Spirulina subsalsa PCC 9445: one gene and its partner. Each later gene encodes a partner of the first gene's protein in a complex. Links are inferred from orthologs where the notes say so. Each region holds a gene or a part of one and is shown in the gene's direction. Other genes may lie near its edges.

Evidence for each region.
Region 2: the proteins of pheT (region 1) and pheS are in contact, whole or in part, in a crystal structure (PDB 6P24), measured with the Escherichia coli proteins. The link is inferred for Spirulina subsalsa PCC 9445 from one-to-one orthologs.

What each region holds. Positions count from the first base shown.
Region 1 is NZ_JH980292.1:287,161-291,045, forward strand. What follows is about bases 434-3,458. They hold pheT (phenylalanine--tRNA ligase subunit beta), read left to right. Parts: upstream 434-740; coding sequence 741-3,176; downstream 3,177-3,458. Other genes in these bases: SPI9445_RS0101780 (glycosyltransferase), read left to right, coding at 3,191-3,458. In the rest of the region: SPI9445_RS0101770 (serine/threonine-protein kinase), read right to left, coding at 1-410; more of SPI9445_RS0101780, read left to right, coding at 3,459-3,885.
Region 2 is NZ_JH980292.1:2,681,518-2,685,132, forward strand. Bases 674-3,428 are described here. They hold pheS (phenylalanine--tRNA ligase subunit alpha), read left to right. Parts: upstream 674-1,430; coding sequence 1,431-2,426; downstream 2,427-3,428. Other genes in these bases: rfbB (dTDP-glucose 4,6-dehydratase), read right to left, coding at 674-1,279; SPI9445_RS0112310 (response regulator transcription factor), read right to left, coding at 2,547-3,284. Also shown: SPI9445_RS25340 (hypothetical protein), read left to right, coding at 1-124; more of rfbB, read right to left, coding at 221-673.

The sequences.
Region 1 (3,885 bases):
TCACTCACCGGGCCGTTCCGTTTAATTTCTTGCTGGAGATTATTCCCCTTAACGTACTCCTGAACAAGATAGAAAATCTTGTTGTCTTCAAAGTAGTCTAAAAGACGGGGAACTTGGGGGTGATTGCCAATTTTCCCTAGGGTGGTGGCTTCCCGTTCAAAGAGTTCTCGCGCCATCTGGAAAATGTTGGGATCATTGGTCGAGGGGCGCAGTTGCTTAATCACACAGAGCGGGTTTCCGGGTAGCTGGAGGTCAACAGCGAGAAAGGTTGCACCGAATCCGCCCTGTCCTAGTCCTTTGGCAACACGGTAGCGATCGCGCAGGAGCAACTTACTGCCACAGGCTTGGCACACGGACACATTATCAGGGTTTTTGGGTTTAGGACAGGTGGGATTGAGGCAGTAACTCATTCAGCATCACCAATGTAGAAATGCCCCTTGGGGGCTGTACTCAAGCAGGCAGGGAAAGGGGAGGTGTTGGTTGGTTGATCCAAGTATTTCCCACTGGTGGAAAATACGCAGTCTTTTAACAGGTTATGTTTTTATTATCTCTGGAATTTATAAGTTTTTGGGTATCCCAAGATTTTAAAATTAGGTCATCGCTTGGACTCTTATCACTAGGATATACTACTTTTTCCCAATCTCTTGGCTAGACAACGGATTTTTAACACAACGGCAGAGCTTTAGCCGCCCAGTTTTTGCTACGATAAAACATTGACGTGAGCAGGAAGCGACGATTTAATGCTGATTTCTTTGAACTGGTTGCGGGAATTAGTTCCCGTGGAACTCCCGCCTGAACAATTGGCGGAAGTGCTAACGCTGGCAGGTTTTGAGGTAGAGGAGATTATCGATCGTCGCGCCTTCGCAGAGGGTGTTGTTGTCGGTAAGGTTCTAGACTGCCAGCGTCATCCCAATGCGGATAAACTCAGTGTCTGTACGGTAGATTTGGGGCAAGCGTCCCCCGCTACGATTGTCTGCGGCGCACCCAATGTCAAGGCGGGGATTTTTGTCCCCGTAGCCCCGCCTAAAACCTATTTACCCGCCATTGACCTCAAGCTGAAACCCACGAAACTCCGGGGGGTCAAGTCGGAGGGGATGATCTGCTCCTTGGCGGAGTTGGGACTGGCGAAGGAGTCCGAGGGCATTCATATTTTCCCCGAGGAAGGAATGACGGTGGGGAGTGATGTCCGCCCCTATTTGGGTCTGGATGATGTGATTTTAGACTTGACATCAACGGCAAATCGTGCTGATGCCCTGAGTATGGTGGGGGTAGCGCGGGAGGTGGCGGCTCTGACCCAAGGGGAAGTTAAGTTACCCCAAGCCTCTACGCCCAAGGTGGCGGGGAAAGGGGGCTTAACGGTGCAGGTGGCCGAAAAACAAGCTTGTCCGGTTTATATTGGGACGGTGATTGAAGGGGTAAAAATTGGCCCCTCGCCGGATTGGTTAAAGTTCCGCCTCCAGAGTGCTGGGATTCGCCCGATCAATAATGTGGTGGACGTGACGAACTATGTCTTGTTGGAGTGGGGACAGCCTCTCCACGCTTTTGACCGCGATCGCCTGCAAACCCTGACTAAAAGCTCAGAATTAGCCGTAGGCGTGGGTTTTGCCCAAGGGGAGGAGTCCCTACAAACCCTCGACGGACAAACCCGCCCCCTCGACCCCCAAAACCTCTTAATCACCGTGAATGACCGTCCCGTAGCACTGGCTGGGGTCATGGGGGGCGAAGAAAGCGAAGTCCACGACCAAACCACCAACCTCCTCCTAGAAGCGGCCTTATTTGACCCCGTAGCCATTCGCCGTTCCTCCCGTCGCCAAGGCCTCAGAACCGAGTCCTCCGCCCGCTATGAACGGGGAGTGAACCCGGTAGAATTGGATCTCGCCTGTGGGCGAGCGATTGCCCTGATTACCAAGTTGGCTGGGGGTCAGGTGGTGAGCCAACAGGCCGATGATAGCCGCCCCCCGGTTCAGGACTGGACCCGCACCCTTGAACTCCGCTTATCCCGTCTCCAGGCCGTTTTAGGTCAGGTGAAGAAAGGGGAGGCGCTAGGGGAGATTGAAGCGGCGGAAGTGGAAGGCATTCTGAGCGCCTTGGGCTGTAAATTGAAAGCCACCGGGGAAGCAGAACCCGTCTGGCAGGTGACCATTCCCCCCTACCGTTACCGCGACCTAGAACGGGAAATTGACCTAATTGAAGAAGTGGCGCGGTTATACGGTTATGACCGTTTTTGTGATACCTTACCCCGCAAAACAGAACCGGGAATTCTGCCCCCCAAACGCAAGGCCTACAATGGAATTCGGGCGGCCTTGCGGGGCATTGGTTTAACGGAGGTGGTTCACTATTCCCTCGTGAAACCGGAAATGGCTCAGGTGGTAATTGCTAACCCCTTACTGAGTGAATATTCTGCCCTGCGTTATGAGTTAGTCAATGGGTTATTAGATGCCTTTGACTATAACCAGTCCCAAGGGAATGGGGCGTTAAATGCCTTTGAAATTGGGCGAATTTTCCATAAGTCGGAAAGTGGGACATTGGGAGAAGCGGATGAAATCGCCGGGATTTTAGGGGGTCATTACTTCACCTCGGGACGCTGGACTACAAGCGGCAAGGGGTCGCCCATGACCTGGTATGAGGCGAAGGGGTTGTTAGAGAGTGCCTTTAGTCGTTTAGGGGTGACGGTAAGCTATCAACCTTGTAGCACTGAGGCGCTATTTCATCCAGGCCGTACCGCTTCCCTGTGGCTGGGGGAACAGGAGTTAGGGATTTTTGGCCAGTTGCATCCTCAAGTCCAGCGCGATCGCAACTTCCCCGAAGCGGTTTATGTGTTCCAACTCCAGGCCGAGGTTCTACTGTCTCAAATGAAACACGACGAACCGACTAAATTTAAGGTCTATTCCCCCTATCCAGCCGTAGAGCGGGATCTGGCCTTCTTCGCCCCCCTTGATTTAGCCGTGGGAACCCTCACCCAAACCATGGAGGAAGCCGGAAAAGCCCTCCTAGAGCAGGTGGAACTCTTCGACGAGTATCAAGGGAAGGGGGTACCCGAAGGTCAACGGAGTTTAGCCTTTAGTTTGGCCTACCGAGCAGGCGATCGCACATTAACCGACCAAGAAGTAGAACCCATTCACCAAAAAGTACGGGATGCCCTAGTAGAGCAATTCGCCGTCACCTTACGATCTTAATACAATCTTATTCAATGAAAATCGCGCTTGTGCATGAATGGTTAACCCCCAAAGCCACCGGAGGTTCTGAACTGGTCGTGCAGGAAATTCTCCAACATCTTGAGGCAGACCTCTATGCACTGATTGATTTTGAATCGGTCAATCCCCAGAGTTACTTATTCGGTCGCACCATCGGCACCACCTTTTTACAACACCTACCCCTCGCCCGCCGGGGCGTACAAAAATATTTACCCCTACTCCCCCTCGCCATTGAACAACTCGACTTGCGAGATTATGACCTCATCCTATCCTCCTCCCACGCCGTCGCCAAAGGAGTCCTCACCCGCCCCCATCAGCCCCATATTTGTTACTGTCACAGTCCCATGCGGTACGCCTGGGATCTCACCTTTGATTACCTCAAAAACAGTCGCCTCGGACGGGGCCTTCCCGGTCTTTACACCCGCTACCTCCTCCACCATCTACGTCAGTGGGACGTGATTTCCGCCAATCGGGTAGATTACTTTATCGCTAATTCCCAATATACCGCCCAACGAATTTGGCGTTGTTATCGTCGTACCGCCGAAGTGATTTATCCCCCCGTTCATATAGAGCGCTTCCCCTTCGAGCCAACTAAAGATAATTTTTATCTAACAGTTTCCCGTCTGGTCAGTTATAAACAAGTATCTTTAATTGTCAAAGCATTTAACGAACTCAAACAGCCCCTAGTCGT
Region 2 (3,615 bases), 2.4 Mb from region 1 along the record:
ACAATTGCCCCAGATGCCCCAAGAAAAACGAGCGAGGCAACAGCTATCCCCCCCCTCAGAAGCAATTAGCCCCCCTCTCCCGGTCTTGGAGGAGCATCCCGAGTCTGTCATCAATAGAAGTTAAGGGAACAGGGAACGGGGAACGGGGAACAGGGGAGTCGGGAGTCGGGAATAGGTAATAGGTAATAGGTAATAGGTAATAGGTGATAGGGAATAATTATCAATTCTCCCCTGCTCCCCTGCTCCCCTGCTCCTCCGAGAGTAGCGGTTGCCACCAGTCAGGGTGATCTAAATACCATTGCACGGTAGCGCGTAGACCTTCGGCTAGGGTAACGGAAGGAGTCCAATGGAGTTGGGTAGCGATTTTTTGGGCGTTGATGGCGTAGCGACGATCATGGCCGGGGCGGTCTTTGACGAAGGTGATCAGTTCCTTGGAAGGACGCACAGGCAAACTGGGGGCGAGTTCATCCATCCGTTCACAGATCATCTGCACTAAATCCAGATTTTTCACTTCGTTGTTGCCGCCGATATTGTAGGTTTCGCCCGGTTTGCCTTGCTGAATCACGCGGTCAAGGGCGCTACAGTGATCCAAGACATAGAGCCAGTCGCGGACATTTTGACCATCGCCGTAGATGGGTAAGGGTTTCCCCAGCAGGATGTTGATACAAATGAGGGGAATGAGTTTTTCGGGGAAGTGATAGGGGCCGTAATTGTTGGAACAGTTGGTGATGAGGGTGGGGAGTTGATAGGTGTGGTAATAGGCGCGGACAAGGTGATCACTGCCCGCTTTTGAGGCGGAATAGGGGCTGTTGGGGGCGTAGGGGGTGGTTTCACTAAAGGGGGGGTCATGGGGTTCTAAACTGCCATAAACTTCGTCTGTGGAGACGTGGAGGAAGCGGTAGTGGTCGGGGGTGTTGTGTTCGACCCAATGATGGCGGAAGGCTTCAAGGAGGGTGAAGGTGCCGTTAATGTTGGTTTGAATGAAGGTGTCGGGGGCGAGGATGGAACGGTCTACGTGGGATTCGGCGGCGAGATGGGCGAGGGTGTCGATTTGTTCGCTGGCGAGAAGTTGGTCTAGGAGGGGGCGATCGCGAATATTGCCCTGTACAAAGCGATAATTAGGGTGGGTGTTGAGATCCTTGAGATTATCGAGGTTTCCGGCGTAGGTGAGGGCATCGAGAACAATCACGCGATCGCCCGGATAGGTTTTACACCAATAATGAACAAAGTTCGAGCCAATAAAACCGGCCCCGCCAGTAATAAGAAGAGTACGAGTCATGAGAGATTTCATGTTTGAACGCTTTTTAGGGTACAGCAGAGCGGCTTTTTAAAGCATCTCACCGGGAGAATCCCCCACCCCCCCAATTGATGCCCCGTTTGTCGCTAAACTAGAACTGTTGAAAAACCTGCATAACCAGCAATCAGCCCTGATGAGTGAAATTGAAGCGCAACTAACCCAACTGAAACAAGAAGCCACCGCCGCGATCGCCGCCGTCACCACCCTCGACGCTCTAGAACAACTGCGCGTCAATTATCTAGGGAAAAAAGGGCAACTGTCCCAAATCCTGCGCGGCATGGGCAAACTATCCGCCGAAGAACGCCCCCGCATTGGTGCGATCGCCAACGAAGTCAAAGAAGCCCTACAATACAGCCTTGACCAAGCCAACAGCCACCTTGAAAGCGCCCAAATTGCCGCCCAACTCGCCGCCGAAACCCTTGATGTCACCATGCCCGGTGTGAGTCGTCCCCTCGGTCGGATTCACCCCCTCAACAGCATCATTGACCGCGTGATAGAAATCTTTCTCGGTCTAGGCTACACCGTCGCCGAAGGCCCCGAAATTGAGAGCGACTACTACAACTTTGAAGCCCTCAACACCCCCCCTGACCACCCCGCCCGGGATATGCAGGACACCTTCTATCTGCCCCATGATCAACTCCTGCTGCGCACACACACCTCCTCCGTCCAAATCCGCTACATGGAACAGCATGATCCCCCCATTCGAGTGATTGCCCCCGGCCGCGTTTATCGTCGGGACACCGTAGACGCGACCCACTCCGCCGTTTTCCATCAAGTGGAATTATTAGCCATTGACCGAGGATTAACCTTTACCGACCTCAAAGGCACCCTGAAAGAGTTTGTTCGGCAAATGTTCGGCGAAGACCTCCCCATGCGCTTCCGCGCCAGTTATTTCCCCTTCACAGAACCTTCTGCGGAGGTTGATGTGCAGTGGAAAGGCAAATGGTTAGAGGTCTTAGGTTGTGGCATGGTAGACCCCAATGTATTAAAAGCCGTGGGCTATGATCCAGAAGTCTACACCGGATTTGCGGCCGGATTAGGGGTAGAACGCTTTGCGATGGTACTCCATCAATTTGATGATATTCGCCGTCTCTACAGTAGTGATTTGCGCCTCTTGCAACAGTTCTAAATTGATACTCTCACCGCCAAGCTATGCTGTGGCGGTAGATTTTTGAGAATTGACAATTATCAATTCCCCTGCTCCCTTCTTGGGTCTAGCGTCTGGTGTTTTTCAGCCAGCCCGAACAACTCACGCTTCAGCCGTTGCTTGAACGGGTAGGGGAGGGGTTCGGACTCTGTGACGCAAGACTTCTGGGTTGAAACGATACCCGACATTGCGCACGGTTTGGATGATGTTGGGGCGACGAGGATGAGCTTCTAGTTTCTTGCGCAGGGAAAGAACGTGGGTGTCAATGGTGCGGGGATTGTCGATGGCATTGGGCCAAGCGCGTTCTAGGAGTTCTGAACGGGTTAGGGCGTCTCCTTCGGCTTGGGCTAAAATGTAGAGCAGGCTAAATTCTTGGGGGGTTAGCTCAATAATTTCTTCTTCAAATTCGACGCGGCGCTGGACTAAATCAATGCGCAGATCCCCATAAATTAGGTAAAGCGGCACGGAAGACAAACGCAGACGACGACAAAGCGCATCCACCCGCGCCATAAATTCCTGCACTCCAAAGGGCTTAACAAGGTAGTCATCGGCTCCGGCTTTTAATCCGGCGACTATATCGCTCTGGGTGTTGCGAGCGGAGAGCATTAAGGTCAAGGATTGTTTCCGTCGGTACAACCAACGGCACATTTCTAGTCCGTCTCCGTCAGGGAGATCAGAATCAATCACGACTAAGGTGGGCTGACGATCTCTCAGAATGATTCTGGCTTGGGCAATTCCAGTCGCTTGTTGTACCCAATACCCGGCTTGTTGTAAATGCCAACCTAAGAGCGATCGCAGATGAGGGTTTCCCTCAATAATCAAAATCTTAGCTAAACCCACGTTACCTTGTTTTGTCCTTTTTCTAGGAGTGGACTACAATCTACCTTAGCTTATGTCATGATTTTGTAACGTCCGCTACTGAGGGAAAATGAGGTCGCCTGCACAATGACTGCCAAATCTTAAAATCTGCGAGGGGGTTAGTCGGTAAGATAAACTATAGATATAACAAAACTGGAGATATAACAAGACTATCGTTATACCTCTCAAAACCTCAGAGTATTCTGAAAACCCTTGACAACCTTGTAGTTTAATACACCGAACTCAACCTAACCGAACAGACTTCAGGTAACGGACTTCAGATCAAGGTACTTTAACTGGGACTTGATCTGAA